4 regions of the Ensifer sp. ENS06 genome follow, and region 1 is predicted to be linked to each of the others. Evidence: predicted binding sites of a transcription regulator. Region 1 holds the regulator's gene; each other region holds the start of a gene.

What was found. The regulator LexA, encoded in region 1, represses DNA repair genes until DNA is damaged. The targets are predictions, from matches to a motif close to TGTTCNNNNTGTGTTCNG.
Region 2: a site for LexA is predicted at 3,627-3,644, ahead of IB279_RS01900 (DNA recombination protein RmuC). Genes of this name have one in related genera too.
Region 3: a site for LexA is predicted at 2,628-2,645, ahead of IB279_RS32685 (ImuA family protein). Genes of this name have one in related genera too.
Region 4: a site for LexA is predicted at 3,261-3,278, ahead of IB279_RS29930 (DUF763 domain-containing protein). Genes of this name have one in related genera too.

What each region holds. Positions count from the first base shown of each region.
Region 1 covers NZ_JACVBC010000001.1:1,782,467-1,788,065, reverse strand. Annotated here, with positions in the region: tRNA gene IB279_RS08885 (tRNA-Ala) at 268-343, shown strand; gene IB279_RS08880 (hypothetical protein) at 497-1,099, opposite strand; gene IB279_RS08875 (hypothetical protein) at 1,217-1,849, opposite strand; gene IB279_RS08870 (hypothetical protein) at 2,173-2,469, shown strand; gene lexA (transcriptional repressor LexA) at 2,706-3,428, shown strand; gene IB279_RS08860 (hypothetical protein) at 3,517-3,858, opposite strand; tRNA gene IB279_RS08855 (tRNA-Cys) at 4,059-4,132, opposite strand; gene IB279_RS08850 (thermonuclease family protein) at 4,285-5,019, opposite strand; gene IB279_RS08845 (hypothetical protein) at 5,241-5,534, opposite strand.
Region 2 covers NZ_JACVBC010000001.1:373,049-378,647, reverse strand. Annotated here, with positions in the region: gene dapE (succinyl-diaminopimelate desuccinylase) at 1-563, shown strand, start outside; gene IB279_RS01920 (hypothetical protein) at 550-1,149, shown strand; gene truA (tRNA pseudouridine(38-40) synthase TruA) at 1,160-1,903, opposite strand; gene fmt (methionyl-tRNA formyltransferase) at 1,903-2,838, opposite strand; gene def (peptide deformylase) at 3,001-3,525, opposite strand; gene IB279_RS01900 (DNA recombination protein RmuC) at 3,677-4,870, shown strand; gene IB279_RS01895 (ribokinase) at 4,923-5,599, shown strand, end outside.
Region 3 covers NZ_JACVBC010000017.1:34,686-40,284, forward strand. Annotated here, with positions in the region: gene IB279_RS32675 (error-prone DNA polymerase) at 1-381, opposite strand, end outside; gene IB279_RS32680 (DNA polymerase Y family protein) at 378-1,901, opposite strand; gene IB279_RS32685 (ImuA family protein) at 1,816-2,577, opposite strand; gene IB279_RS32690 (SOS response-associated peptidase) at 2,811-3,482, shown strand; gene dinB (DNA polymerase IV) at 3,509-4,591, shown strand; gene IB279_RS37740 (hypothetical protein) at 5,010-5,132, shown strand; gene IB279_RS32700 (hypothetical protein) at 5,224-5,502, shown strand; gene IB279_RS32705 (hypothetical protein) at 5,533-5,599, shown strand, end outside.
Region 4 covers NZ_JACVBC010000013.1:95,473-101,071, reverse strand. Annotated here, with positions in the region: gene IB279_RS29945 (phosphotransferase family protein) at 1-689, shown strand, start outside; gene IB279_RS29940 (hypothetical protein) at 908-1,798, shown strand; gene IB279_RS29935 (sorbosone dehydrogenase family protein) at 1,822-3,156, opposite strand; gene IB279_RS29930 (DUF763 domain-containing protein) at 3,320-4,612, shown strand; gene IB279_RS29925 (hypothetical protein) at 4,695-5,192, opposite strand; gene IB279_RS29920 (hypothetical protein) at 5,352-5,599, opposite strand, start outside.

The DNA.
Region 1 (5,599 bases):
GGCGCTCACAGCCAGTGCCCGGACGTCATTTCCTGCTTGGCGTATACCGCCAACATTTCAACGCAGTTCACGTAGCGCCATCGTCAGGTTGCAGCGTAAACCCGCCGGCAGAGTTCGACAATGGGTGGAGTGCAGAAGCGGTTCAGAGACCGACTGCCTTCGGCGCCCGGCCGGATCGAACAACGCATATCGTGCAACGGCGCTCGAGCGGGCGCGCTGGCGCGCGTATTGACAGGATCGGCGCCGGTCGTGTTGACTGAATGCTACGGGGCCGTAGCTCAGTTGGGAGAGCGCCGCAATCGCACTGCGGAGGTCGAGGGTTCGACTCCCTTCGGCTCCACCAAAACGATCAGAAGGTGCCCGGTTGCCGAGGTATCGGAACAGCGGCTGATTTGTCATCAGCAGATCGCCAGTTCGAGTCTTTCCGGGGACACCACCATGCTAAGCCACCGTTCGGCCTTCGCGAAACGCTGCCCGATCCCGTGGCCACCTGTTTTCAGAGGCTGAACGGATCCCGCGCCGATCGCTTCTCGCTCGGTGCACTGAACGGGTCGGCTTTCTTCTCCTTGGACTTGCGGCCCTCGTCGGCGATGATCTCGTCGACCGCCCTCTGGCACTTCATCAGCTCGTCGGCCGCCGGGCCGGTGCCGCGCAGGCTGAGATTTGCGATGACGCGATCTTCAAACGCGATGGCCAAGGCCCGCTTGCGCACGAAGCCCGTCAGGAACTCGGCGTCGGTGACGTTCACGAACAGAAACTTTTCGCTCGCATCACCGGCAGCGGTCGCCGAAGCGCTCCAGGGATCGGTCTTGTCGAAGCGGAAGGTCAGGTCGTACTCTTTGCCGACCTCGAGCGACCTCCAGTCGTCGCTGGCGAAGCTCATATAGAGCGGCGACTCGGAGCCCTTGGGATAGAACCCAAGGCGCAAGGTGACCCCGCCGTCGAATACCGACGAGATGAAGCAGGAGCCCTCCATCGAGGTGTCGGAAGCAACGGTCCAGCCGTCGACATCCTTCCACTTGATGATTTCGGACTCCTCAGCCGCGGCCGATCCCGCGGCGATCAGACAGCTTACCAATCCGACCAGCAATCTACGCATGCAAAACCCCCGTTTGCCCGCATTTTGATAGGTCCCCGCATCGCTGTCGAGGGTGCCTAGCCGATACCAGGCAATATTTTAGGAATATTCACCTCTCCGCGGCAAGCGGACTGCCCATCACATGGCGAAAGGATCTTTCGATGACTTGGTCTGGCCGCCGCCGGCAAAGGGATCGTTGTTCGGCGCATTGCCGCCGGCGCCCGCAAAGGGATCGTTCGCCGCTCCCTGACCGCCATTCGGGATCAAGGCGCTCACCGCCTCCTGGCACTTGAACATCTCGCTTACCGCCTTCATCGAATCACGCAGGCTGAGGCTCGCGACGACGCGCCCCTCGAAGGCCAGCGCCAAGGTGTTCTTGCGAACGAATTCGGTAAAGAAGTCGGTGTTGGAAAAGTTGACGACAAGGGCCTTGGCGCCGGTCAGATCAACACCGAACGCAACGGCCGGCCACTGACGACCACGGTCGAGCTGCAAGGCAACATCGTATTCCCGCTGCGGCTCGATGGATTTCCATTCGGCATTGCCGATCGAAAGAAACGCCAGGTTCGTCGATCCCCGCGGATAAAAGCCGATACGAAGGATAGCGCCGGCGTCATAGCTCGTCGCCGCGTAACACGAGCCTCCCAGGGAAGGATCGGATCCCACCGTCCAGGCGTTGATCCGTTTCCAGATATTCGAACGCCCTTCTTCGGCAGACGCCGCTCCAGCCGTGAGCAACAGGCCGAGCACCACCAACGACAATCTATGCATGCAACCACCCCACTTTCCACGCAAAGTTATCTTTTTTTAGAGGCCTGTCGAGACGGTGAAGGCCCTTCCCCGCAGGGATTTTTGCGCGCCCCAGGCCCGATGCGAAAGCTGGCAGCTCCGATGCATTCTCCGCGCCGGTCCATGAAGAACGGCCGAGACGAGGTTGAGATGGAGCGGCTGGCGCAAATCAGCCACAGCCTGCGGGCAAAGAGCTGTTGAACATGGCAGAGTGATCGCCATGCTTGCTGGACTTCGGAACGAAAGCGCGGTTCACATCGTTTACCAACCCGTAGTCCCACCCCTTCATCAAGTGGACGATCACCGTGCTTGCCGCCCTGCTTCTCGCTTCGATAGTCGCATCGCCCAATATGCCTGACGTCAAGCTCAGTGCCGCGACGGTGGATGAACTCCAGACCGATTTCGAACGGGCCGTGCCGTGCCATCAGATCGATGGACGCAATGTTTGGAAGGGCGCGCTCGCGTTCTACATCCAGTCCTTCGTTTATGACGGCGATACGCCCGTTGCGACCGATGCGGCCGACGCAGTGCTTCCGGAAGACAACAGCGCCGAGACGGTGAAGGAGTTCGAAGACGCCTGCTCGGCCTCGCAAGCGACTTAAGTCTCTCCGCGAAGAGAGCCGCGATTCGTTCGAATCACGCGCGCGACCGGCCTGCCCGGCGCTGTTTTGGGACGCAACCGTCGCCGAAAACCGCCCCGCTCCCGCAAAAGTGACCAATCGACCCCCACAGAAGCAGCCAGTTGCCTGAATTCACGGAATTTTAGGCACTTGCGGAACACATATGGAACAGATAGTGTCTGTTCTTGATTTGTTTCACGCCTCTGGAGCGACGTGCCATGCTGACCCGCAAGCAACAGGAATTGCTTCTGTTCATCCACGAACGCATGAAGGAGTCGGGCGTACCGCCGTCTTTCGATGAAATGAAGGATGCGCTCGACCTGGCGTCGAAGTCCGGCATTCACCGTTTGATCACGGCGCTCGAAGAACGCGGGTTCATTCGCCGGTTGCCGAACCGGGCGCGCGCGCTCGAAGTCATCAAGCTTCCGGAAGCCTACGCCGCCGGCCAGCAACAGCCGCGCAGAGGCTTCTCGCCGAGCGTGATCGAGGGCAGCCTCGGAAAGCCGCCGGCCGCCGCTCCTGCCACGCCGAAGCCGGCGCCGGTCGCCGAAAGCACGTCTGTTTCCGTCCCGGTGATGGGGCGCATCGCTGCCGGCGTGCCGATCTCGGCGATCCAGAACAACACCCATGACATTACCGTTCCGCTCGACATGATCGGCAGCGGCGAGCATTACGCCCTCGAAGTAAAGGGCGATTCGATGATCGAGGCCGGCATCTTCGATGGCGACACGGTGATCATCCGCAACGGCAACTCGGCCAATCCCGGCGACATCATCGTGGCGCTCGTGGACGACGAGGAAGCGACGCTGAAGCGCTTCCGTCGCAAGGGCGCGTCGATTGCGCTCGAAGCGGCCAACCCCGCCTACGAGACGCGCATTTTCGGACCAGATCGCGTGAAGATCCAGGGCAAGCTCGTCGGGCTGATCCGCCGCTACCATTGAATTCCAGGCAGAACGCCGAATCAAAAGAGCCTCGCCACTGAAAGTGGCGAGGCTCTTTCCATTTAAGGCGACCTGAAATCCAGATCGCTTATTCGTGGATCGTGTATTCGCCGAGTTCGCAGAGATCCTGCGTGTCCTCGGTCGTATCGAGGGCCGAGCCTTCCTCGAATTCGAATCGCATGTCGTATTTGCAGACGTCCCGCCCGTCGGCAATCGTGATCTCCATGCTCTCGCCGGGGTTCAGGACCTGCCGACCGAAAACATCGTCTTCCCATTCATTGACGCCGACCGGCGACGTATAGAAATTCGTCAGTACCGCGCCGGTGTTGTTCTTCAGCTGGAAAACCAGGTCGTCCGCGCGCGCCTCAATAGCGGTCGCAGCAAAACACGCCAACGCCGTCAGGATCAGTCTCTTTTTCATTGATGCCATTGCCTCCGTTCTTAATGTTGACGGACGCTACCGATGCGGTTGATCTCAGCGGAGTCATCGTTCCCCCTCTACCGAATTCACCGAAGCGATAAGATCCGACGGAGGCATAGGAGACGTGGCTTGCGCGGACGTGGGGTCGCGAATATTACCGCGCTGCCCTAAGGCAGAACGTCAAACCAAACTTCACGAGGTGAGATTTTTGGAGGCCTCGCCCGGAATTGAACCGGGGTACAAGGATTTGCAGTCCTCTGCGTCACCACTCCGCCACGAGGCCTCACAGCTCGGATAACCAAGCGTTGGCGCGGATTTAGAATGATTGCAGAAAAACCGCAAGAGGCATTTTCTGAAAAACGCGCCGTCGAATTGCAGGACGGATACTTTCCACAGAACGATCGACGATGTCCGCCGATCGTCTCCCAGGTGATCTCAGCACCAGGGCGTCGGGCGCCCTTCCCACGGCCGCACGAGCCCCTCGGAAACGAGTACACGTCCAAGAGATTGGTCACCGCGTGTGACCAGGCGCAGTTTCTCGCCGGCCTTGGCATCTGATCGCCCTCCCGCCGAGATCAGCCTGAAGTCGCCTGCATTCAGCAATTCGCGCAGGCGCTGCTTGGCGTAGAAGCCGCGCGAACGCTCCTTGTCGCAGCTTGCCTGGCGGATTCGCGGTGCATCGACATCGGCGACGCGGATCGTCTCGCCATGGAAGACGAAGGTCGCGCCATCGATCACGCAGTTGTCGTTGCGAATGCCGCAAAAATAGAACTGATCGGTACGGATGGATGCCGTCTTCACCTCTTCATTCGGCCGCACGAGAGGGGTTGGCGGCGTGACGCCGACATTCACCGACGGCACCGGGGCGGCCAGGACAACCTTCGTCGCTGGGTTGGGCTTCGGATTTGGTTTGTGCCTATCCGCCAGCTGCGCAACGCGCTCCTGCGCTTCAGGAACCGCGCGCTGAGGCTTCGGCTTCGTTTCCGATCGCGATGCAAAGGCCATGACATCCGAAACCACCGGCCAGTCCCGCAACTCGGCGCGATGGTCGTAGGCCATGACGCCGCCAAGGGTGAGCGCTGCGGCCAGATACCACGGCGCCATGCCGCCCTGTTTGCTGGTGCTTCGGCCCGAACTGCGGCGTCGACGTTTCGTAGTGGCTTTGGCCATCGGTCCCCATCCTGATTCGAGACCGCATTATGCGTTTGATGGGTTGCCGAAAAGTTTTCGAAAGCACCCCAACAGAGGGGAAGACCGCGAGGAACCGGTCATTCGCCTGCGCGGCCACGGCCCTTGTTGAGAGATTCGGAATTGGTACGTGACGGCCGCGAGGAACCGAAAACTGCCGACCGCCCTGCCTCGACAACAAGATCGTTAAATCGGCGTCCGGCTCAGGAGCCGTTCGAGGAGTTGGCCTTCCCGCGCCAGCGCGCCCACCAAACGGCCAGACGACGACGGCGGCGGCGAACCGAGGGAATGTCGTGGGAAAGCACGATCAGGCCCAACGGTATCATCCAGAAGCCCAGCACGGGCAGGAAACCGAGAAAACCGCAGAACACCAGCAGCGAACCCAGCAGGATGCGCAGCAGCGGAGAGTCGGGCAGCGCGATACGCCATTTGCCCAGCACGATCTGTCGTGTTTGCGGATCAATGCCAAAATGCGTCTGCTTCCTGTTTTTATTCATCATTCCCTATCCGGCGTGTTTTCCCACAATTGGGGACTTCTCCACAGCCTCGCAACGGAACTTGT
Region 2 (5,599 bases), 1.4 Mb from region 1:
TGCGCGGCATCCTGCAGCTGACGCAGGCGCTGATGGACCCACCCTTCGACAACGGCACCGAGAGCTTCCAGCCCTCCAATCTGGAAGTGACGACGATCGATGTCGGCAACAGTGCCGTCAACGTCATTCCGGCCAAGGCGGCGGCCGCCTTCAACATCCGCTTCAACGACACATGGACCGCCGAAAGCCTGATGGCCGAGATCATCGCCCGGCTCGACCGTGCCGCGGCAAGCGGTAGCCTGCGTCCGGACCGCGCCCCCGTTCGCTACGAAATCGTCTGGGCCGAGCGCCCGAGCCACGTGTTTCTCACACGCAACAACGCGCTGATCGATTCGCTCTCGGGCGCGGTCGAAGCCGTGACGGGGCGCCAGCCGAAGCTGTCGACGACCGGCGGAACCTCGGATGCGCGCTTCATCAAGGACTATTGCCCGGTGGTCGAGTTCGGCCTCGTCGGCCAGACGATGCACATGGTCGACGAACGGGTCGCCGTTGCCGACCTCGAGACCCTGACCAATATCTATGAAACCTTCATCGCCCGCTGGTTCGGCCATGCCGCTGCTTGATGAGGTGCTTGCCTATATCCGGGGGCTCTGGCTCCTGGCGCAGGGTAACGAAGAAGGCTTCCGCTGGCTCGATTTCAGCGAGAGTGGCCTCTGGCGCTCGTTCACGTCCATGCTCTGGTGCCTGCCGGCGATCGCCGTCACCTGGGCGTCCTGGCGGCTCTACTACCTCTCGGTCATGCCTGATGGCACCACGATCGGCATCGGCTTCATCTTCAAGCTGCTCGTCGTCGATCTCGTCAGCTGGCTCTTGCCGCTGGTGCTGATCGCCATTCTCTCGCGCCCACTCGGATTTGCCGGAGCGGTGGTACCGATCGTCGTTACCACAAACTGGCTCTCGGTTCCGCTCTCCTACGCCATGGCGGTGCCGGCGGCGATCCGTGTCGTCATTCCCGGGAGCCAGGGGCTGACGAGCTTCATCTGGTTGACGCTGCTCGTCATCAGCGTTGCGGTGCTCTTCCGGCTCTTGCGCATGGTGACCGGCAACCAGACGCTGCTTGCCTCGGCGCTGACGGCGCTGTTCCTGTTGCCGTCGATGATGATCGGCGATCTCTTGCAGCGCTTCTTCGGTCTGATCCCGACAAGCTAGGACTTCGGGATCAGTAGTCCACCTGAAGGAAATAAAGCCCATCGGGCGGCGCCACGGGGCCGCAGGCCTTGCGGTTGCGGGCCTCAAGCGCCGCCTGCAGATCATCCGGCGTCCACTTGCCTTCGCCCACCAGCTTCAGCGAGCCGGCGAAGGAGCGGATCTGGTTGTGCAGGAAGCTCTGCGCCGTTGCGCGGATCTCGATGACGCCGGCGACAAGCGCGACGTCCAGCCGATCGAGCGTGCGCACCGGGCTCGCCGCCTGGCAATGGGCGGAGCGGAAGGTGGTGAAGTCATGATGGCCGACGAGGCGCTGGGCGCCTGCATGCATGGCTTCATGGTCGAGCGGCTTCGGCACCCACCAGGCGCGCCGGGCTTCAAGCGCCAGCGGCGCGGGCCGCGAGATAATGCGGTAGAGGTAGTGGCGGCGCAGCGCCGAGAAGCGCGCGTCGAATTCCTCGGACACTTCCTCGGCCTCGAGGATCGCCACCCGCTCGCCCGCAAGCCCCAGATGGGCATTTAGCGCGTTGCGCAGCGTGTAGGGCTTCCACGGACGCGTGAGATCCGCATGCATGACCTGGCCACTGGCGTGCACACCGGAATCGGTGCGGCCGGCGCCGCGGATCGACACGGTCTCGCCGGTCAGCGACAGGATCGCCTTTTCGATCGCCCCTTGCACGGACTCTCCGTTGTCCTGCCGCTGCCAGCCGACATAGTCCGAGCCGTCATATTCGACGGTCAGCTTGAACCGCGGCATCAGCCGACCCTCGTGCCGGGCGCAACCGGCGTTCCGCGCAGGAAGTCGGCCGCACCCAACGCCTTGCCGCCGGCGCGCTGCAGGCGGGTGAGCCGAACGGCGCCCTCGGCGCAGGCAATCGTCAGATTATCGTCGAGCACCGTGCCGGCCTCGGCCTCGCCGGAAGCGGGCTCCGAGTTCAGAACCTTGATGCGCTCCGGCCTGCCGGCGATCTCAAGTTCGAACCAGGCGCCCGGAAATGGCGACAGGCCGCGGATATGGTCGTGGACCTCGCGGGCGGGACGGGCGAAATCGATGCGGGTTTCCGTTTTGCTGATCTTCTGGGCGTAGACGACGCCGTCCTCGGCCTGGACCGTCAGCGGCAGATCGTCGGCCTCGAGTTTTGCCATCGCTTCCCGCATCAGACTGGCGCCGACCTGCATCAGGCGATCGTGCAATTCGCCCCCGGTCATCGTCTCGCCGATCAGAACCGTCTTGGTGAGGGCGACCGGGCCGGTATCGAGCCCCTTTTCCATCTTCATCACCATCATGCCGGTCTCGTGGTCGCCGGCCATGATCGCGCGCTGGATGGGCGCTGCACCGCGCCAGCGCGGCAGCCGCGAGGCGTGGCCGTTGTAGCAGCCGAGCTTGGTGCCGGTGAGGATGGCCTCGGGCAGAAGCAGGCCATAGGCGACGACGACGGCGACGTCGGCGTCGAAATCACGGAAGGTCTGGCGGTCCGCCTCGTCCTTGAAGTTGACCGGCGTTAGCACCGGAATACCCAGCAGTTCGGCCGCCTGGTGCACCGGCGATTTCTGCAGATCGAGCCCGCGGCGGCCACCCGGCCGCGGTGGCTGGGTGTAGACGGCGACGATCTGATGACCGGCCTCGGCAAGTGCCGCCAGTGTCGGCACCGAAAATTCCGGTGTGCCCATGAAGATGATGCGAAGCGACAAGGCGGTAACTCCGTCCTTTCAGATCACTTCATGCGGGGAAACGGCGAAATGATCTCATTCTCTAAAACAGGACAATTCCAGGAAAGCCGTTTCACGCTCTTCCTGGAATGTTCAATGGGTTCCCGCCTTCAAAATTTCGCGTGATCTTCCGCGATCGAAGGCTCAGATCGCCTTTGCGCCGCGCGTCTTGGCAGCCTTGGTGAACTTGCGGATCACCATGTCGCGCTTGAGCTTGGAGATGTGGTCGATGAACAACACGCCGTTCAGGTGGTCGATCTCGTGCTGCAGGCAGGTGGCGAGCAGGCCTTCGGCCTCGATCGTCTGCTGCTTGCCGTCGCGGTCGAGGTGCTTGACGGTGATGACGGCGGGGCGCTCGACCTCGGCGTAGTAGTCCGGGATCGACAGGCAGCCTTCCTCGTAGACCGAATAGGTGTCGGACGAAGCGACGATCTCGGGGTTGATGAAGACAAGCGGCGTCTTCTCGTCGCCCTCTTTCGAAACGTCGAGCACCAGCATGCGCCTGGCGACACCGATCTGGATCGCGGCAAGGCCGATGCCGGGGGCATCGTACATGGTTTCGAGCATGTCATCGGCCAGACGGCGGACGTCCGCGTCGACGGTTTCGATCGGCGTTGAAACCTGGCGAAGCACAGGATCGGGAAGGATGATAAGCGGCTTGATGGTCATGATGCTCCCATAGCCGATCTTTCCATCGACGCGCAAGGAAATTGCCTTGCCACCTGCGGCACCCGCTCGTCCCTCGTCGGGCGTTAACCGCCGCGCACATATGTTCTTGTTTTGATCTACACTTCGCGAGAGAATCTGTTAGGTTTGGCGCATGGAACCCGCGCCCCTTCCCTTCGCCCAACCGTTGTTTTTCATCGGCACCCTGCCGATTACCCTGGGCCATCTGGCGATTGCCGCCGGCCTTGTGCTGGCTGTTGCCGGCCTGATGGCGCTCTCGCGCCGGCGCAATCCCCGCGACGACGAGCGGCAGGAACAGATGGCAATGCTGCTGGCAGCACAGACGGAGATGCAAGGGCGGGTCGCGGCCATGGCCGAGGTGTTCGGCGCCCGGCAGGCGGAGCTCAACCAGACACTCAGCCAGCGCATCGACGGCATGACCCATCGCATCGGCGCCTCGATCAGCGAGCAGACCAAGGCGACACACGAGAACCTGCGCCGGCTGCAGGAGCGCCTCGCCGTCATCGACACGGCCCAGAACAACATCCAGTCGCTCGCCAAGGACATGGCCGGACTTCAGGCGATTCTATCGAACAAGCAGACGCGCGGCGCCTTCGGCCAGTCGCGCATGGAAGCGATTATCGCCGACGGGCTGCCGATGGGTGCCTTCGAATTCCAGGCGACGCTGTCGAACGGGGTGCGGCCCGACTGCACCATCCGCATGCCAAACGGCCAGCCGCCGCTGGTCATCGACGCCAAATTTCCGCTCGAAGCCTGGAACGCGATGCGGGATGCTCCGACTCCGGAGCGGCGCCAGCAGATCGCCCAACTCTTTCGCCGCGACATGGAAACGCATGTGCGCGACATCGCCGGCAAGTATCTGATCCCGGGCGAGACGCAGGACACCGCCTTCCTCTTCGTACCCTCGGAATCGATTTTTGCGGAGATCCACGAGCATTTCGAAGCGATCGTGCAGAAGGCGCACCGCCAGCGGATCGTCATCGTCTCGCCCTCCCTGCTGCTGCTGTCGATCCAGGTGATCCAGGCGATCCTCAAGGATGCGCGCATGCGCGAGCAGGCGCACCTGATCCAGGGCGAAGTCGCGCGGCTGATGGAGGATCTCGGCCGTCTCGACGAGCGCGTGCGCAAGCTGCAGGGCCATTTCGCCATGAGCCAGAAGGATGTCGAGGACATCCTCGTTTCCTCCAGCAAGCTCACCCGCCGCGGGGCCAAGATCGAGGCCCTAGAGCTGCAAGCGGAAGGCGGCACACGGGACGCGGACGAACCACGTGCCGCGGTTGACAATCGCGTCGGGCAATTGCGCCTGCGGGTGGTTGACGAGGACTGAGGCTGTCGGGCACTCTCCGGCCCAATTCGCAAAGCCGACAGGATAGTTTCACATGATTACTGTTTTTGGGTCCATCAACATGGATCTGATCGCCACCACCGCGCGCCTTCCGAAGCCCGGCGAAACCGTCGCCGGCACCAGCTTCTCGACCGCCGCCGGCGGCAAGGGCGCAAACCAGGCGCTGGCCGCACGGCGTGCCGGCGCGACGGTGCAGATGGCAGGCGCGGTAGGAAAGGACAGCTTTGCCGACGGCGCGCTCGAACTGCTGAAGGGTGCGGGCGCCGACCTGTCGTTGACCAAGACGGTCAGCGAGCCGACCGGCACCGCCCATATCCTCGTCGGCGGTGACGGCGAAAATGTCATCGTCGTCGTCGCCAGCGCCAATGCGACGGTCGATGAAGCCGATGCGGTGAAGGCCGTCGACGGCATGAAGCCCGGCGACACCTTGATGCTGCAGCTCGAAATTCCGGCCGCTTCGGTCGAGAAGGCGCTCACCGCCGCCAAACAGAAGGGCGTGCGTTCGGTCATCAACATCGCGCCGCTGACACCGGACGCAGCCCGCCTCGGCCGCCTCGCCGATATCGTCATTGCCAACGAAACCGAATTCGAGCTGCTGGCCGGCAAGAGCGGTATCGGGAGCACTGAGCGCGAAGAAGCGATGAAGGCGCTGCACGCGGAGACCGGCCAGACGGTCATCGTCACGCTTGGCGCCGAAGGCGTGGTGGCCGT
Region 3 (5,599 bases), on a different contig from region 1:
GGGAAGGAGAACCGCGATCAGTCCCTCGCCATAGGCAACGAGATCGGACCAGGCAAGCCGGCATTTCGCCTTGCCGCCGCGCTTCTTGCCGAGCGACAGCAGCCGGCAAAGCCGCGCATAGGCCGGCCGGTCGGTCGGAAAGACGAGGACCGATAGATCGCCTTCAAGATCGAGGCGGCAGCCGACGACCAGCCGCACGCCGACATCCTTGGCCGCCTGGTGCGCTCGCACGATGCCGGCGAGGCTGTTGCGATCGGCAATGGCCAGCGCCTCGAGCCTAAGTTCGGCGGCACGTTGGAATAGCTCTTCGCAGGAGGATGCGCCGCGCAGGAAGGAGAAATGCGAGGTCACCTGCAGCTCGGCATAAAGCGGCGTCGTCATCCGAAAATCCCGTGCAGGAACCATTGGTGGCTGCCGGTCTCGCTGTGTTCGCCGTCGCCGGCGCGATAAATCCAGTAGCGCTCGCCGGCGTCATCCTCGACCTGGAAATAGTCGCGTACGGCGACGAGCTCGGCATCGCGCTTCCACCATTCGCCGAAGACGCGTTCGGGGCCGTCGGCACGTTTCACCCGTCGGCGCACACCACGCCATGTGAAACTGACCGGCGGATGATCGGGCAGAAGCGCCATCGTCTCGATCGCTTCAGGATGGAGAAGCAAGCGCACCGGTCTTGGCCAATGGCCGGGCCAGGCGAGACCTTCGTCCGGCGCCATCGGCGCGATGCGGTTGATGGAGCGTTCGGGCACGTCGCTGGCGACCGGTTGAAAACGATACAGCCGGCGTGCGCCGATGCGGTTTCCCAGGATGTCGATCAGGCCGGAAACATCGGCCTCCGGTTCCTCGACCAGCGAGGAAACGACCTGTCTTGCCACCAGCGGCTCGGCGTGGGTTGCCGTCAGCGACATGATTTCGATCCCGAAGCCCGGATCGATCGTCTCGATCCTATCAGTGATGAGCCGGATCAGGCGCTTGGCGTCGCGAACGGGCGTCGCGGTGCCTGCGCGGATCGCCTGGTAGGTGTTATCAACGCGATGGAAGAGAAGGTCGACGCGCCGCGCGCCGAGGCCTCTTTCTTCCAGTACCAGACAGAGCGCGCCCACAAGCTTCGCGGCATAGCGCGCAATCGTCTCGGCGGCCGCAATCGGTTCACCGAAGGAACGGCGAACTTCGATAAGCTCAGGCGTGCGGACCGGATCGATCGGCTCGGCAACCTCTCCCATGGCCTGGTCGATGCGACGGCCAAGTTCGGGTCCAAATCGAAGGGCAAGCGGCCCCCGCGGCACGCCGGCCACCTCACCGATCGTGTTGAAGCCCAGCACGCGAAGGCCATGGACGATTGCAGGATCGAGGCGAAGCGCTGCGACGGGCAGGTCACGGATGGTTTCCTGCTGCGCCCCCGGAGCGACAACCAGCGTCGGATGAGCGAGAAACCGGGCGCCGGCATGGGCCGCCCCCCAGGTATCGGCAACCGCAGCCCGCGCCTCGATGCCGGATCCGAAGAACCGGTTGACCATGCCTGACAGCATCAGGTCCTCGCCGCCATGCAGGTGATCGGCACCGGTCGTATCGATCACCAGGCCATCGGGCGGATCGGCGGCTACGATCGGCGCATAGCGCTGCAGCGCCCAGAGCGCCAGGCGTTCGAGCGCTTCTTGATCGGCGGCCGGATCGGCGTCCATGACGACAAGACCTGAGACGAGCGCCTGGGCTTTCGTGGCGGCCATGCGGGGTCTCAGGCCTGCGGCAATCGCCGCGGCATTTACCGAGAGCACCACACGCCTTCGCTGTTCGCGACCGACGAGGACGAGAGGCGTTTCAGCCGGCGGAGCTGCGTCGCCGAGCTTGCGCCTCAGGCGATCCGTGGGCCAGCTCGGAAGGAAGAGCGATACGACCCTTGGCATCTGGGGCCTCCACTTCGAAATCTGCACTTTCGCCGGCACGGCAGCGGATGAGTTCGACGAGCCAGCGCGCGCGGCCGACGCCTGGAACCGGCAAGGGGACGGATGGCAGGACGGACACGCGCCAGCGCGTGACCGATGCCGTCGGCTGCCCGAAATCCGAGGCTTCGGCCTGTCGTCGCCAGCGGCGGATCGCAATGCCCAACGTGCCGGAACTCTCGGCTGCAAGCTGCAAGCGGCGCGAGGCGGTCATCGAAAGGCGCGCGAGCTCGCCGACGACGGCACCGAGGCCGCCGTGGCGAAGCCCCTCTTCCATGCAGGAAAGAAGCGCCTTTTCGTCGCCGGCCTCCACATAGATGACGCGGCTCGGCGAAAGACCGACTTGAGCCAGCGCCGGCGCGAAGAGATCGGGCCGCGTCACACACCAGAGCACCTTGCCTTTCGAGCGGGCGGCAATGCCCGCGCAAAAGAGAGCCGCCGCCGCGCCGTCGATCGCACCGTTGCCGCCGCCGGCGACCTCATGCAACGAGCCGAGTACAAGCCCCCCACCCGGCAATCGCCGATCAATCTCGGTGACACCAAACGGCAGCACCTGTCGTCCACGGCCGCTTGCGCCTTCAAGGCGCTGGATGCGCTCGCGAAGTTCTGAGACGACGGTATTGTCGACTGGACGGGGCATTTTGGAAGGAACAACTCCTTAGGGCTATGCATTAGCGCTTCCTGTTGATATGTTCTCTATTTGTTCCTATTTGAGTTGCGAGTCAACGAAGTTCAGAAAAGAGACTGTTGATTGCGATCGAGACGCCAGCACGGACACGCTGCTTGGTGCAATGAACAGATCGAATGCCGGGGAACGGGGACAGAAGCGAGCAGTCGTTGATATGAAGCTAGGTGAGAAAGGGAGACTGAACTTTGTGCAATCTCTACAACATCACGACGACACGTGATGCCGTGATCGCATTCACCAAGGCATTCCGCGACAAGGCAGGCTGGAACCAGCCATCCTATGACGTCTATCCCGGCTATCAGGCGCCCGTAGTCCGCGTCGGCGAAGACGGAGAGCGAGAGATCGCGCGTGTCACCTGGGGCATGCCCTCGCCGCCCGCTTTCGTGAAGAACTACGATCCCGGCGTCACCAACATCCGAAACGTCGCCTCTCCGCACTGGAGACGCTGGCTCGGGGCGACCAGTCGCTGCGTCGTCCCCTTCAACTCCTTCGCCGAGCCGGATCCGGCGGCCAAGGTTCCCGGCGGTAAAATCCCCAATGCCTGGTTTGCCGGAACTAAGGAGCGGCCGCTGATGTTCTTCGCCGGCTTCTGGACGCCATGGAAGGGTGTCAGGCGCGTGCGCGATGGTGAGCGCGAATACGAGCTCTTCGGCTTCCTCACCACATCCCCGAACGAGATCGTCTCGCCAATCCATCAAAAGGCCATGCCGGTGATCCTGACCACACCTGACGAGGTCGATCTGTGGCTCACCGGATCCTGGGACGAGGTGAAGCACCTGCAGCGGCCGCTTCCGGGCAACATGCTTGTTGTCGTCGAGCCTCCTGCCGCCCTGCCCGAAGAAGACCTGCTGCTATGACCAGTCGTTGGGTCGCGTGATCGGTGATGGAACGCTCTGAGCGCACGCGAAAGATCATCCATGTCGACATGGATGCCTTCTACGCCTCGGTGGAGCAGCGGGACAATCCCGTACTTCGCGGGCTTCCGATTGCCGTTGGCTTTGGCGAGGCGCGCGGCGTCGTGGCTGCCGCAAGCTACGAGGCGCGCAAATACGGCGTCCATTCGGCCATGCCGTCGGTCACCGCCAAGCGGAAATGCCCGGAGCTGATTTTTGTGACGCCGCGCTTCGATGCTTACCGCGCAGTCTCACAGCAGATCCACGCGATCTTTGCCGAATACACGCCGCTCATCGAACCGCTCTCGCTCGACGAGGCCTATCTTGATGTCACCGAGAACCTCAAGGGAATGGAACTTGCGACGGAGATCGCCGAGGAGATCCGCGCCAAGATCAAGGCAAGGACAGGCCTGACCGCTTCGGCCGGCGTTTCCTATAACAAGTTCCTCGCCAAGATGGCGTCCGACCAGAGAAAACCGGATGGCCTCTTCGTCATCACGCCAAAGAACGGTCCGGCCTTCGTCGAGGCGCTGCCCGTCAAGAAATTCCATGGCGTCGGTCCGGCAACCGCCGAGCGCATGCACAAGCTCGGGATTGAAACGGGCGCCGATCTGAAGGATCACGATATCGCCTTCTTGCAGCAACACTTCGGAAAATCGGGACCTTACTTCTACTGGATCGCCCGCGGCGTCGACGAACGTCAAGTGAAGGCCGACCGGGTGCGCAAGTCCATCGGCGCGGAAGACACGTTCTCCGTAGACGTCCATGATTTCGAGACCGCCAGGGCTGGCCTCGAACCGCTGATCGAAAAGGTCTGGCGCTACTGCGAAGCGAACGGCATTCGCGCCAAGACCGCGACGCTCAAGGTGAAATGGGCGGATTTCACTCAGATCACTAGGAGCAAGACAACAGCGGCACCGATCGCAAGTGCCGCAGAGCTTGCCGCGGTCATGACGATGCTGTTGTCTCCACTCTTCCCTGCCCCAAAAGGCATTCGGTTGCTGGGCATGACACTGTCGTCACTCGATGAAGCAACGATCGAAAGCAAGCCACAGCTTGCCTTCGCGCTCTAAAACAGCTTGCTCGTCTGCCAGGACACCGAACGACCGAATGAGGGTTGGCGGATCAACTATGCGCCGGCTACCAAAAGTGGGATGGGTCATGCGGCCAGCTTCCCCTCGCCGTGACAGACCGAGTTGCAAATGACGGCACGTCCGTGCAGCCCATTGAGAATGCAGCAGCGCGAGCCGCACCCACCAAGGCTCACTCCATTCACTCGTATAAATCATGGAAATCGTGATCACCGAACGGGCGGCCTTTGCAGGGAACCTTATTCAGTAAACTCTTAATTAACCATAACCTTGCAGACTTTGTTCAGTCGCCAATCAAATTGTAGCGTACAGCGGCAACTCAGAACCGTAACCCCGCCCACGGGTTGCGGTTTTGCCCATAAAGCCAGGCACCTCTCAACCACAAGCGCAAGGTTAAGCGATGAGTTATGACTGGAGCGGCGCGCGGCATCGCCGGATGAAGGTTGCACGTCTTGGCGCCGCGCTCACTGTGGCGGCCACCGTCGTTGCCGTTGTAGTCCAGGTCATGGGAAGTGCGCTCTAGAGCGACGCAATCGCCGTGAACGGATGAGTTCGGCTCATCGATACGATGACCAACTCTGCGTCCTTGTTTCCCGAAGAGGAAAGGTTCGAATATGATCGACTGGAATACGGACGGTCACGGCAACATAAGGGCATCAACGGTCGTCTGCTGGAACACTGCAATCGACGAGACGGGCGAGCTTTTCCTGAGGATCGAATTCAGCGCCGATCCGGATCTCGAAAACGTGTCGGCGCTGCAGTTCAGATTGACCGCGCAGCAAGCAATGCAAATTGCGGAAAGGCTGACGAACACTTATCGGCAGTCCTCGACGGCGAGCGAGCGCCCAGACCAATCCTTGCTACTGACGTCGCAGGGGCGCCCCGCGCCATAATGAGTGGACAGACCAGGAAGGGGAAAGGACGTGGCCACCCGCAAAGAAATCGCCGATCGTATGATTGCCAAGTGGCAAGCAAGGGGCATTGCAATTG
Region 4 (5,599 bases), on a different contig from region 1:
AACGCGACCTGGTGCGCGAAGCCGCGGCGCTTCGCGCGGTGCGGCCGCTTCTCCCGGTGCCGGTACCTGATCTTGAGGTGCGCCGCATCGACGGCCAATTCGTCTCGCTGCACGCCAAGATCTTGGGCGAACCGCTTTCGGACCTGACCGGCCTGAGGATAGGCGCACAGAGGGTTTTGGCCGCGGATCTTGCCGCCTTTCAAAAGGCTCTGCATTCGCTCCCCATCGACAGCGTGGAGGCCGAGCCTGCCGAGGCGTCTTTATCCGAGTGGAATGGCCTTTTGGCGCAATGCGAAGCAGTGGCCTTTCCTCTGCTTTCGCCTGATGTCGTCACCGGTCTGCGGAAGCGCTTTTCCGACTTTTTAGCGACCTGCGACGCGCTTCCGCAGTGCCTTATTCACGGGGATTTTGGGACCGGAAACATTCTCGTCGACCGCGGCAGACTTTCAGGCGTCATCGATTTCTCCGGCTGCGGCCCCGGCGACCCAGCTTACGATTTTGCGAGCCTCGCGGCAGGGCTTGGTGACCCGTTCGTCGACCTGGTGCTCGCGCACTTTTCACCAGCCACGGCGGCAAGGGATCGTATGGGTTTTTATCGAATGACCTTTCCGCTTCTCGACATTCTGTACGGCGTCGAAAACTGCCACCCGGAGACAGTCCGCGCGGGCGTGCACGCCTTTGCGGCGTAGTCCGCTCATCCTCTCACCGGGATTTGCTTCGGCCCACCTCATCCGAACGCGGTTCGATGTCCGCCATTGGGCGCGATGTGGACTTCGCGCCTCGGTTTACAGCATCGAAAAAAGCCGTTCGGCTCTCGTTTTTTTGCGCAATCGGGGAACAGCGGGCCAAGCCTATTCGTTGAGTGAGACGGGAGAATGTGTCGGAACGAGGAGGGGTTCGCGAAGCAATGTCGGGTGAGCCATCAAATCGCCCCGGTGCGTATATTTCGTTTCCCTACGACCGAACCATGCTGGGAGAGTTTCGACGGGCTTTTCCCCGGGCCATATGGAGCGATGATAGGCGCAATTGGTTTATTCCGGGCAAGACTGCCGACCGCCGGTTTACCAGATGGATGGACGGCCAATTGTCGGAACGAGATCCGTTCGGTGAATCAAAGGGCAGGGACGCTTACGACTTCGATCCCATCGGCAGTCCGTATCTGGAGGCAGGCGATGACCTTTGCCTGCGGACACCTTTCTCCCGCACCATCGTTGAGGAATTGCGACAGGTGCCGTGGGCGCGTTGGGATGACAATTCCAGGACGTGGCATGTTCCGTTCCGCTCCTACGAGGAATTGCGGAAACGGTGGCCTGTGATCGAAGCGGCCGCCCGCCGCAATGAACCGGATGCACGAAAGCAACGCCGACTTGCGTCGCGGGGGTCCGCCGAGGAACTGGAAGCGAGAAGTCGCAGCGTCGAACGGAGAAGACGGCGATATCCTGTTCCTGCGGTTTTTCCACCGCGGCTCGGGCGTGCCGTCTCCACTGAAACCTACGGCGTCATAATATTCATCGGGATTTCACAGGAGATTGTCCCTCGAACTTTCTCCTGCTCGTATCCATTCATGAACAATAGCCTGATGGAGTTTGTCTGGGCCTCCTGGCGGCCCGCAACACTACCGGAATTGATCTCTGTATGGCCGGCACGCACCGGTCCCGATCATTGCAGCGGCTGGTGGCTTCCAGATCTGGAGGAATTGCGGGTTTCCAGGAAACAGGCCCGAACTCAAGAGCGCCGGCGCGCGGCATCCCGTTCTCATCGGGCGATTGCCGACGCGGGACGACCAAATGCACATTGATCGCTTTTGAAACAGGCAAAAGGTCATTCTCTGCTGACACGCCACACGACATTGCCGACATCGTCGGCAACCAGCAAACTACCCGTCTTATCGATTGCCACGCCGGCCGGGCGCCCCATGGCGCTGCCGCCTTTGCCGACGAACCCGGTGAGGACATCTTTTGGCCGGCCGCTGGGCTTGCCATTCAAAAACGGGACGAAGATGACCTTGTAGCCGCTGGGTACGCTTCGGTTCCAGGAGCCATGCTGTCCAACGAATGCGCCGTTCGAATAGGTGGGGCCGAGCGACGAGCCCCTCGAGAACACCAGTCCCAATGATGCCGTGTGGGCGCCCAGCGCGTAGTCGGGCTTGATGGCCCTTGCGACGAGGTCAGGACGCTGCGGCCTGACGCGGGTGTCGACGTTCTGGCCGAAGTAGCTGTAGGGCCAGCCATAGAAGGCGCCATCGCGCACGGATGTCATGTAGTCCGGGACGAGATCGTCACCGAGTTCGTCGCGTTCGTTGACCGCGACCCACAGCTTTCCATTCTGAGGGTTCCAGGAGAGCCCGTTGGGATTGCGCAGGCCCGAGGCGAAGGGGCGCATGTGGCCGCTTGCCTTGTCGATCTCGAGCACGGCTGCACGGTGCCGTTCGACGGCCATGCCGTTTTCGGCAACATTGCTGTTGGAGCCGACCGTAACGTAGAGCTTGCGGCCGTCCGGGCTTGCGATCACATCCTTGGTCCAATGGTGATTGAGATCGCCGGCCGGTAGATCCGCGATCTTTTGCGGCGGCGCCGTGATCCGGGTCTGTCCGTTCGAATAGGGGAAGGCGACGAGAGCGTCGGTGTTGGCGACATAGAGCTTGCCCCGCGACAGCGTCATGCCGAACGGCGAGTTGAGACCTTCGGCGAACGTGGTCCGCACGTCGGCCACCCCGTCGCCATCGGTGTCGCGAAGCAGCGTGATCCTGTTTGCGCTTGGTGTGGCGGCGCCAGCGCGCTTCATGGCCGCGCTCATGAAGACCTTCTTCAGGCTGAAGCCCTCGTCGTGTTTGGCCGGAGCATTGCTTTCGGCCACCAGAACGTCACCGTTGGGAAGGACGCGCAGCCAGCGCGGATGGTCAAAATTCGTCGCAAAGGCGTTGACCTTCAATCCTTTGGCAGCGAGTGGATGTTCTCCGCCCCGCCACCCGGTCGCATCGGCGATGTTGACCGTCGGGATCACGGTTGGGCGTGGTTTTGGCAGAACCGGATCCGAACCGTATCCAACCTTGCCGGTGTTGCTCGCTGTCTGCCTGGCTGAGACGTTGGCGCAACCCGCCAGTAAAGCTGCGGTTAGGAGGATGACGACTGCCGCACACGGGAAACGGTTTTGCATTGGAAGGCCTCCGCAGGGATTGGCCCATCTCATCGTGAGACGCAACGGCGCCTCGCAACATTCCAACCACAAAACAGCAAGGGTTGCGACTTGTTCCCGGCGGTAGGAACGTTTGAAGAACTTTCCCCTGTCACAATGCCTGTAAGCGGCCTATAAGACACGAATGGTTCAGCGAGCTGGAAGTGCAGATCTCCCTCTTCATGGCGGCAGGGTTCCCCCGTGGCTCGGCGATCGCATGACGAAGCTCGGGACGATCATCGCCGAAGCCATCGTCATCGAATACGGCCGTGACGAGTTTCTGCGCCGTCTGGCCCATCCTTTCTGGTTCCAGTCCTTCGGCTGCGTCATGGGCATGGATTGGCACTCATCCGGCATCACCACCAGCGTCATCGGCGCTCTCAAGCGCGGTCTCGCTCCTCGTTCGCGGGATCTCGGGATAAGCGTCTGCGGCGGTCGCGGACGACATTCGCGGCAGACGCCAGACGAACTGATCGCCATCGGCAACCGCGTCGGCATCGATGGTGCCGGCCTTGCGGCCACCAGCCGGCTTGTTGCAAAGGTCGATAGTGCCGCGGTCCAGGACGGCTTCGACCTCTACCTGCACGGTTTCATCGTCGCTGACGATGGCAAATGGGTGGTGGTACAGCAAGGCATGAACGGCGATAAACGCCAGGCCCGGCGCTATCATTGGTTGTCGGAGGGCGTTTCCAGCTTCGTCGACTCTCCCCATGCGGCGATCGAGGGAAAAGGTCAGGGGGAAATCGTCAATCTCGCAGACAGACGGGCTGCCGCATCACGCCACGGGCAGCTTGAGCTTTTGGCATCGCTTGGGCCTGACCGAATTGTCCGGGAAGTCGTCGCTCTGGATCCAAAGGTTAAACCGAAGGAGGCCGATCAGCCGTTGCTCCCACATCTCGTGATGCCGGCACATCACGACGTACGGGAGGAAAACGTCAACATGCGACGGCTGCATGCGACACTTTCTGCGGCTGCCGATCGCGGGCCGGAAGATTTCGAGCAGCTTTTGATGGTTCCGGGCGTCGGTGCCCGCACGGTCAACGCGCTCGCGATGGTGGCTGAAGTCGTTCATGGCGCGCCTTGCCGTTTCGCCGATCCGGCCCGGTTTTCGCTTGCGCACGGTGGCAAGGACCGCCATCCGTTTCCCGTGCCCCTCAAGGTGTACGACCACACGATCGCGGTCATGCGATCGGCCGTGACGAAAGCGCGGCTCGGACTTGGCGAGGAACTGGAGGCGCTGAAGCGTCTTGACGACCAGGCACGGCAGCTCGAAAGATACGCCACCGGCCCGGACCTCAAGGAAATTGTTGCCGGAGAGTTTCGCCACTCGCCCGAATGGGGCGGTCGCAGTGTGTTTGGATGGGAGGAGACTGGCGGATCGGCCGAGCAGAAGTCGCTGGAACCGACGCCGTCGAACGCTCACCGTCAGGCACGCTAGAAAATCGAGTGGCCGGCGCTGGTTCAGCGAGATGAGCTTCAGTCGAGGGGCGGGAGCGAGATATTCCTTGGGGAAGGATGCCTTAGCCGATCTTCTCTCCCACCTCCAATAGATAAGCGTCATAGCCGAACAACAAATCCTGGCTCAGGTCCTTGCCGTCGAACCGCGCTATAAAGTCGTCAAGGTCGGCCTGACGCGAGAAGCCCATCGCCATGGCAGACATGCTTTCGATGTCGCCCTCTTCGTCCTCGTAAGTCGCGCTCATCTCCAGGACACCCAACCGATCGAAGTTCGCTTGCATGTGGAATGAAAGCCAGACCAGGTATTCCAGCGGGTAGCCGGGATTCCTCCCGTATGTCACCACAAAGGGATAAGCTGAACGGAACCGGCTGGCCAGAACTTCGCCATCGGTGGCAAAGACGAGCAGATCGCTATCCTCATCGAGGTTGTGAAGTTCGATTGTCAAATCATGCTTGCGCAACGCAACGTAGCCGCCAAGTTGGTCCCACGGCAAGGAAGTCAAGATGATCTCGCGCCATCGTGTGATGGCGACATCGAGATCGGTGCGGACCAAGAACATGAAGAAACCCTACAGCGTCACGACACAATCAAGAGCTTTCAGCCTTGCATAGTGCACGCTATAGTCAATAGATATTAGCGGCGCCTAAATTCATGGTAACGAGGGAGTTATCGTGATTTGAGAGGCGCCGGCGAACATCAGCTTCGCCGGCTGGCGGATCTATCGCCAGTATCCCCGCCCGGTATCGACCGATGACCGTCCCACGACGTAGCCGATGGTAAAGGCGAGGGCGCCGATCAGCAATCCGAGAGTGGTCGCGGTGTGAGGATGATCTGCTGCGGCAGTCGCGACAGCGCTCGTCTCTCTCTTCACTGCTTCGGTGGCTGTCTGCGCAGCTTTGCGAACGCCAGCGAGAGGTTCTTCGGGTGTGCCGGTAAAGCCGGCTTTTAGATCGTCGTCTTTGGCCA